2 regions of the Ornithinibacillus salinisoli genome follow, and region 1 is predicted to be linked to the other one. Evidence: a T-box and tRNA genes for the amino acid it is inferred to sense, from the RefSeq annotation. Region 1 holds a T-box; the other holds one or more tRNA genes.
What was found. The T-box of region 1 lies ahead of glyQ (glycine--tRNA ligase subunit alpha). A T-box ahead of a tRNA ligase gene usually reads a tRNA of that ligase, here a tRNA-Gly.

Region 1 (4,437 bases):
CAAAAATACATCCAACAATCGTATCAAGCTTATCTGCGATACTAACTATCGAACCTTCTATAGATTGTGGTAAAGCACCCGTTGCACTATTTGGTAAGTATTGTTCTTTTATCGCTTGAGCGACATGCTTGTTCTCACCAAATTTCACTGCATATTTTTCTCCAATAACACCTTGTAATTCTGTAAATTCATTTACCATGTTCGTCATTAAATCAAACTTACTTATGTGAGCAGCTCTCACAACATTTTCTCTCGTGGATGGTTCTACTTCTAAAAGCTCTGCAATCTTCGTAGCTATGAATGCTACTCGGGTTACTTTTTCACTAATCGTACCTAACTTTTCCTGGAAAACAACATTTTGTAATTTATCCTGAAAACTGTCGATCGACTGTCTTAAATCTTCTTCATAAAAGAATTGTGCATCTGATAGCCTTGCTCGGAGTACTTTTTCATTTCCTTTTATGACAGTCTCAAGTGAATTGGCGTTACCGTTACGTACTCCTATAAAATAAGGTAACAACTCCCCTTGCTGAGATTTCACTGGAAAGTATCTTTGATGTTCCTTCATTGTAGTAATTAATACTTCTGGTGGAAGGTTTAGGTAATCTCTTTCATAGGAACCAACAAATACAGTTGGAAATTCAACTAAGTTACGAACTTCATTTAACAAATCCTTATCTACTGGTATATCAAAACTTTTTTCTTCTATAATATCATTTATTCCTTGTGTAATTAATTCTTCTCGTTTACTTGCTTCCACAATGACATAATTATTTTCTAATTGTTCTTTATAGGATAGCGGATTAGTTAAGACAATTTCTTTTCCTAAAAAGCGATGGCCAAATGTCATATTACTGCTTTTTACATTCGCTACTTCAAAAGGAATTACTTCTTTACCATATAAAGCTACTAACCACCTGATCGGTCTAGCATAACGAAGTGTCTGCTCTCCCCAGCGCATGTTTTTACCAAATGGAATAGCCTCTACAATTTCCTTGAATGCTGGTAGTAATTCCTTGCTAGCTTTTCCCTCAATATGTTTTTTTACAAAAATATAGGATGCACCTTTTATCTCTTTTATATAAATATCGTCTGTTGATTTTCCTTGTCCTTTTGTAAATCCAATAGCTGCTTTCGTCCAGTTACCATCTTCATCTTTTGCAATTTTTATGGATGGACCCTTAGCCTCTTCTTCTATGGTTGTTTGTTCTTCTGCCATATTTTCAATTAATATGGCTAGCCTTCTTGGAGTTGAATATCCTGTAATCGATTCAAAGGAAATTCGCAATTCGTTTAACCAGTTTGTCGTTTTCGTTATTAATTGCTTTTCCGCGTCATCAATAAAACGGGCTGGTAATTCTTCTAAACCAATTTCAAATAGGACATTTTTCGTCATTTAAGCTTCCTCCTTCTTAAGCATCGGAAACCCTAAGCTTTCTCTTTCAGCAACATATGCTTTCGCTATACTTCTGGCTAGGTTTCTAATTCTTGATATATAGCCTGTTCTCTCCGTAACGGAAATCACGCCACGCGCATCAAGTAAATTAAATGTATGGGAACATTTTAAAACATAATCATAGGCTGGAAAAACAAGCCCCTTCTCCATCGTGACTTTCGCTTCCTGTTCATACATAGAAAATAACTCAAATAACATTTTTGTATTAGATTCTTCAAACGTATACTTCGAATGTTCATACTCTGGCTGTAAGAAAATATCCTTAACTGTTACTCCGTTTGTCCATTCTAGATCAAATACGTTTTCTTTATCCTGGATATAGGATGCCAATCGTTCGATTCCATAAGTTAATTCAACCGTTACCGGACTCGCTTCTAATCCACCTATTTGTTGAAAGTAAGTGAATTGCGTAATTTCCATTCCATCTAACCAAACTTCCCACCCTAACCCAGCTGCTCCTAGGGTTGGGTTCTCCCAATTATCTTCCACAAAACGAATGTCATGTTGTAAAGGATCTACTCCTAATGCTTTCAAAGAATCCAAATACAATTCTTGAATGTTATCAGGGGATGGTTTCATTATTACTTGAAATTGATGATGTTGATATAAACGGTTCGGATTTTTACCATACCTACCATCGTTAGGCCTTCTAGAAGGTTCCACATAAGCAACATTCCACGGCTCTGGACCTAAGCTGCGTAAAAGTGTCATCGGTGACATCGTACCCGCCCCCTTCTCAACGTCATACGCTTGCATTAATATACAATTTTGGTTTGACCAATATTTTTGAAGTGTTAATATCATTTCTTGAATTGTCATCTTAACGATCCTCCATAAAATTTTTTTGAAATATGAAAAACCCGTCCCTATGTCATTTCTGACATAGGGACGGGTTTTAATCCGCGGTTCCACCCTATTTGCTCCATTTGTTATAGAGCCACTTTATCATACTTGCTCAAGAGCGCCATTCCTTATAGACTATTTATCCAGCTTCCACCATCCTGGACTCGCTATTAATAGACAAATCATAAGTACTATTCTCCATCAAAGCAAAAGAGTTATATAAAATATGTACAAATAATACTTTATTTTCCTCACAGTTGTCAACTCTGGACGATTTATTTCTTATTTTATGCTCTTTTCGTACAGTTTGTTGCAATTTACATAAACTGCGACATAACCTTTGCGTAGATTTACTTTCACAATCTAACTCAGTCGAGTGCTACAAAACCGCTCCGTAAGAATATTCGCTAGTGGTTATTCTCTAGCTATGGAATGGTGTTAGCTAATGATTTCAACAACTAGTGGAGCTCTTCCCAATGGTACAGAAAGTTATTTCTAGGGAATTCATGTTATGAAGTCTCCATGCACTATTCTAGCGGAAGAAATACACGTAGACTCCGGCGGGAGGAAAGGCATCGGTGAGACCCCGCAGAACGGAGTTCGAGGAGGCTCACCAGCCGCCCGCGGAAAGCGAAGAGTATTTCTGGAGCGAGATTTGGTGCAGTAAATTTAATCATTTCACATTTTTTCATTTTAAGGTACTGTACATTTTACATCAACTATAAATTAAGTTTAATACGTAAGTAGCAATATAGAATACAGTCCTTATTTTAATAGGTCTAGTTGACTCAGAAAACGTTTTGACTTTAAGTAATACCCACCATATCGATCATAATAGGAGTCCAATAGCTTCCTTAACAATAATTTATTTTCTGGCTTCACCGAAATCTTACCAACTTGCTCGAGTCCAATTCTTGAAAACATATGAAGTAACTTAATGAGTGCAATTGACAAAGAAATAGCTTGCTGATCCTTGTATAAACATTTTCTACATAATAAACCACCTTCCACAATCGAAAAAGCTGAAAGGTTTTCTGTTGTACCACAGTGTACACATTTATCAAGAATAGGTGCAAACCCACCTTTAGCAAATAGCTTTAATTCATACATTATAATAGGGATATCCACATCTTCGTTTTCAGCGATCCAACTTACGGTTTGATAAAGTTGGTCATATAAATAACTATCTGGACTTTGATCATCTATAAGCTTCTCGGTTAGTTCCGTTATGTAGGCAAGATAAGCTGTTTTTATAATATCTTCTCTTATCGTACGAAACGATTGGATTATCTCTCCCTGTTGAATCGAGCTTAATCCTGAATTGACATACACTAAAAACTGGCCATAAATGAATGGCTGCGTTACTGCAGCCATCCTACTCTTAGTTTTTTTAGCTCCCTTAGCTAGTGCAGAAAACTTCCCAATCTTCCTACTAAAAATTGTAACTATTTTATGTGTTTCTCCATAGTCCATTGTCTTAATTACAATACCCTCAATTTTTTCTAGCACACACATTCACCTATTTTCTATACGGTATGCTACATCTTTGTATCTATTGGTAACTCACTTGTATCCATTAAGTTTTCACTATCCGTTTTATTAGGATCATTTTCTAACTCTTTCAATAATAAATAGGTTTCAATATTTCCTGTTTGACTAAATAATTTCCATGTAAAGTCGATCACAAGAAAACACCCTTTCTTTTAATACTTGTTCAAGTATATGTTTTAAAGTTAGAACACCAAATGCAGCCCAAAAAACAACACCTATAATTCGCCCTTTACCAAATGTAAGGTCTCTTCAGCAACCTTATATAATTAGGATTACCACTGATAGCAAAACAATTAGTTATAAATTTTTCCATGTCTAATATTCGTCACTTCGGAAACCAAACTCTTGTAGCTGACTTTGCTTATTACGCCAATCTTTTTGAATTTTCACCCATAACTCTAAATATACTTTAGTACCAAGCAAAGCCTCTATATCTTTCCGAGCATCCTTACCAATATTTTTCAGCATACTTCCTTGTTTTCCTATCAAGATTCCTTTTTGCGTTTTTCTCTCGGTGACAATCGTAGCTTGAATAAATACAGCATTGGAATCTCTTTTTTCAATGTTTTCAATTACTACTGCAATGG
Region 2 (4,437 bases), 150 kb from region 1:
ATTCTTTTACCATACGTTCTAACTCTGTCTCAACCATTGCTTCTGGAATGTCAACGCTGGCATTATCTGAAGCTTTTTCAATTAACGTTTCACGCTTTTGATTATCTGCATCTTGACTCTTTTGAGATTCAAGTTCTTCTTTTTTCTTATTTTTTAATTCTTCAAGTGATTCTACTTCTTCGTCTACATCTTTAGCAAATTCATCGTCTAACTCTGGTAATTCTTTTGTTTTAATTTCATGAACTTTAACTTTGAATGTAGCTTTTTTACCAGCTAATTCTTCAGCATGGTAATCATCAGGGAAAGTTACTTCAATTTCCGTATCTTCTCCTGCTTCTTTTCCAATTAATTTCTCTTCAAAACCTGGAATGAATTGACCTGATCCGATTTCTAATGAATGATTTTCGCCTTTACCACCATCAAATGCTTCACCATCTAAGAAACCTTCAAAATCCATTACCACTGTGTCACCATTTTCAACTTTGCCTTCTTCTTTTACAATTAGCTCGGCATGGCGCTCTCTAAGTTGTTCTAATTCATTTTGGACATCTTCGTCTGTAACTGTTGTATCTTGCTCTTCAACTTCAAGACCTTTATAGTCACCTAAAGTTACTTCAGGTTTCACAGTTACTTTAGCTGTAAATACAACATTCTTACCTTTTTCAATTTCTTCAATATCAATTGAAGGTTGATCAATAGGTTCAATTCCCGATTCTTCAATAGCTTTCATATAAGCATCAGGTAAAACAATATCTACTGCATCTTGATATAATGATTCTACACCAAAACGTTTTTCAAACATGCTACGAGGAATTTTCCCCTTACGAAATCCTGGAATTTGAACTGTTTTTACTACTTTTTTAAAAGCTTTATCTAAAGCAGTATCAAAATCCTCTGCGGATACTTCAAATGTTAGAACACCTTCATTACCTTCTTGTTTTTCCCATTTTGTTGACATTTAATTCCCTCCAAAATCTATTATTTCCATTGATTCGTTCTATCAATTAAAATTGTTATTCGCTTTCCATAACGATATCACTTGATTATATGTATGGAAGCTAGTTGAATCTCAAATTTACAACCACCTAATTATAACATAATTATGATGCCTTTCAAGCAATTACAGCCATAAGATTATTCAGTCCTCTATTATACTTAAGTAAAGTTTTTCACACGTTTGTATTTCATGTAGATAACGTATTTGGTTATCCGTAAGTTCTTCCCTTGTTTTCTTATGTATATTCAATAATTCCTCACCTAAAAATCGAAGAGCAACTGCTATATCAGCTACTTGATCGCTTGTTGGCAATAATGGATATCTAACATAAGCATAGCGATCTAGTAATTGAATTAGTAGGTGAAATAGTGTCGGATTTTTTTGCTCCAATTCGTTAATAAGTAACAATGTTTGCTTAACGGTAGTATGTGATCTAATACCGGTGACATCTGTAGGTTTCAAATGGAGCTGAAGTCCTAATTTTTGAACATCCACTAACTCAGAAACTTCTTTATCTTGTAGCCATAGAAAAATAGTTGTTTTAATAACTGGATGAATATGTTCTGATTTTAAGTAATTTACAACATTCTTATCTGGGGATGCTTTTAGATCTCGTAAACTTTCAACTATGTGCCACTGTCTCGAATAATCCTCATTCTCTATTGCTTCTTGTAATTCCTTTATGTAAGCTATTGCTTCTTCATTATTAGCATCTTTGATCATTTTTGAACTGACATCATATAATTGCTGAAATTGCTCGCGGATTATAAATGGTACGTCTGGTGACTCAAGTTCATAATCAACTTGATCCATTAATTCGTTGTATTGATTCGTTTGAAATAGAATCGTTAAATATATATGTACATAATGATAATAATCCTCATCTTTTAGGCTCATTGCTTCTTCACATAAGTCTTTCGCTTCATCATGCCTACCTAGTTCCATTAGACAAATCAATTTACCTATGATAATTTCATGACTATATATTTGATAATTTAGAAGCTCATTTAACTTTGATAATGCCTCTTCATACCTTTTTTGTTTTAAAGCTTCTAAGCTCTCCTCTTCTAATATCGTTCTCCATTTCGGAAATAGGATAACTTTTTCATTTTCACCCTCCATATATTCCCTCCTTTACACAAGTTTCAGGTTACTTAATAGTATATATACATTCCCATTAAAATAAAAATTAAACGGGACATTCCATTGTCAACCCAACTAAAAAAGAAGAAACCTATAAAAACATAGGTTTCTTTTATAGCGTCCCAGGAGAGATTCGAACTCCCGACCCACAGCTTAGAAGGCTGTTGCTCTATCCTGCTGAGCTACTGGGACATATATGTATGGAGCGGGTGAAGGGAATTGAACCCTCGACATCAGCTTGGAAGGCTGAGGTTTTACCACTAAACTACACCCGCATCTAAATATATTAATATTTTAAAATAGCTTACGCTTATTGATTGGACAAGCTATGCCCCTACATCTGCAAGATTATTCATGGATGTTAGGTGCTTCGGGGCAACTCGTAGATTACTCGGTGGAAGTTTTGCTCGTAACTACACCCGCATCTAGGTATAAATAATATTTAAATTAGCTTATAATTCATTTTTGGTCACAAGATTTATTATATGGACTATGTATTTCATTGTCAACTGTTAAAATTTATAAATATAAGAGAAACACTTCTCCCTGTGATTTAATTTTCTCAAGGAAAAGCATTTCTGAATTGGTTATTCTAGTTGAAAATTGTATGACATTCCTTTTACCAGCTCACCGGAAGTCGTATAAAATGTAATGTTAATATCATGAATTGACTCCCACTTCATGATGGCATATGTTTTTTCTACCCGTGCTCTCGGTAGACGAATACTTCCTGGATTAATAAATAACTGATTACCTATTTTTTCAGCCCCAGCGATATGCGTATGCCCAAAACAAATTACACTTGCCCCCAATTCCTCTGCCCTATATGAAAGAGTCGTCATATTCATCTTCACATTGTGAAGATGCCCATGTGTTAGTAGAAAGGCTACATCACCGATTCTAGAAACTTGCTCATCTGGATACCGACTATCAAAATCACAATTCCCGCCTACTTTAATAAATCCAGCTAATTCTGGTGCATCCATGTCTAACTCTGAATCACCACAATGAAACATATATGTACAATTATGTCTATTTTTAATTACTTCAATCTCTTCTGTTAACCCATGACTATCGCTCATTATAAGTAAATTATTCATAAGAATCACCTCTTACAATTATATTATATACTTCTTAGCCAGTCTTCCAACTGGACAATCGCATTATTACGGTGACTTATGTTGTTTTTCTCTTCTGAAGACAATTCAGCCATTGTTTCTTCAAAACCTTCCGGAATAAAAATGGGGTCATAGCCAAATCCGTTTTCCCCTTTAGGATGAGTCCCTATTCTACCTTCACAATAGCCAGATTTTAAGATCGTATTATTCCCAGGTATTGCGACTGCTAATACACAGACAAAACGAGCTGTCCTTTCGTGTTCTGGTACGTTCGCTAATTCTGCTATTACTTTTTCAGTATTAGCTTGATCATTTTTAGGTTCACCAGCATACCTTGCTGAATATATACCTGGTCTACCACCCAACGCATCAATAACGAGACCAGAGTCATCGGCCAGAACAGGAGTGTTTAGAACTCCAGCTATCTCTTCGGCTTTTAATGCAGCATTTTCTTCAAAAGTTGATCCAGTTTCATCGACGTCAGGCATGTTATCTTTTAATTCCAATAAAGATACAGCTTGTATATTATATTTTGCAAATAATGTCTTAAATTCTTTAGCTTTGCCTTTGTTTTTAGTAGCTATAATAACTTTTTTCATGATTGCTCACCGGCGTCTATTGTTTCCCCTATACGCTCGGTAAGTTCTGCTAACGCCTCTTTTTGAATAGTAAAGATTTGCTTCATCCCTTCATTTGCTAATTCAAGCATTGTTTGCAATTGATTAAAAGTAAATGTAGCTTCTTCACCAGTACCTTGAATCTCCACAAATTCACCAGCACCAGTCATGACAACATTCATATCAACGGCAGCTTTGGAATCCTCACCATAATTTAAATCCAATATTTCAGTACCTTCCGCTAGCATACCAACAGAAGTCGCAGCTAGATAATGAGTAACTGGCATTTTACTTATTTTTTTCTGCTCTAATAACTTCCCAAATGCTAAAACAACGGCTACAAAAGCTCCCGTTATGGAAGCAGTTCTTGTACCACCATCAGCTTGAATGACATCACAATCAACCCATACCGTTCGTTCTCCAATTTTATTTAAATCGACTACAGAACGCAATGCCCTTCCAATTAATCGTTGTATCTCCATCGTTCTCCCGCTTACTTTACCTTTCGATGACTCCCTTATATTTCGGTCCTGTGTTGCTCTTGGGAGCATTGCATATTCAG

Region 2: it has a tRNA-Gly gene. The T-box ahead of glyQ (glycine--tRNA ligase subunit alpha) is inferred to sense a tRNA for this amino acid. The anticodon was not compared.

What each region holds. Positions count from the first base shown of each region.
Region 1 covers NZ_JBHUMI010000016.1:296,414-300,850, reverse strand. Annotated here, with positions in the region: gene glyS (glycine--tRNA ligase subunit beta) at 1-1,396, opposite strand, end outside; gene glyQ (glycine--tRNA ligase subunit alpha) at 1,397-2,275, opposite strand; T-box leader at 2,338-2,513, opposite strand; gene recO (DNA repair protein RecO) at 3,065-3,808, opposite strand; gene ACFSTA_RS12065 (YqzL family protein) at 3,838-3,984, opposite strand; gene era (GTPase Era) at 4,166-4,437, opposite strand, start outside.
Region 2 covers NZ_JBHUMI010000016.1:142,997-147,433, reverse strand. Annotated here, with positions in the region: gene tig (trigger factor) at 1-958, opposite strand, end outside; gene ACFSTA_RS11315 (tetratricopeptide repeat protein) at 1,139-2,119, opposite strand; tRNA gene ACFSTA_RS11310 (tRNA-Arg) at 2,259-2,332, opposite strand; tRNA gene ACFSTA_RS11305 (tRNA-Gly) at 2,342-2,415, opposite strand; gene ACFSTA_RS11300 (metallophosphoesterase) at 2,728-3,240, opposite strand; gene ACFSTA_RS11295 (XTP/dITP diphosphatase) at 3,264-3,857, opposite strand; gene rph (ribonuclease PH) at 3,854-4,437, opposite strand, start outside.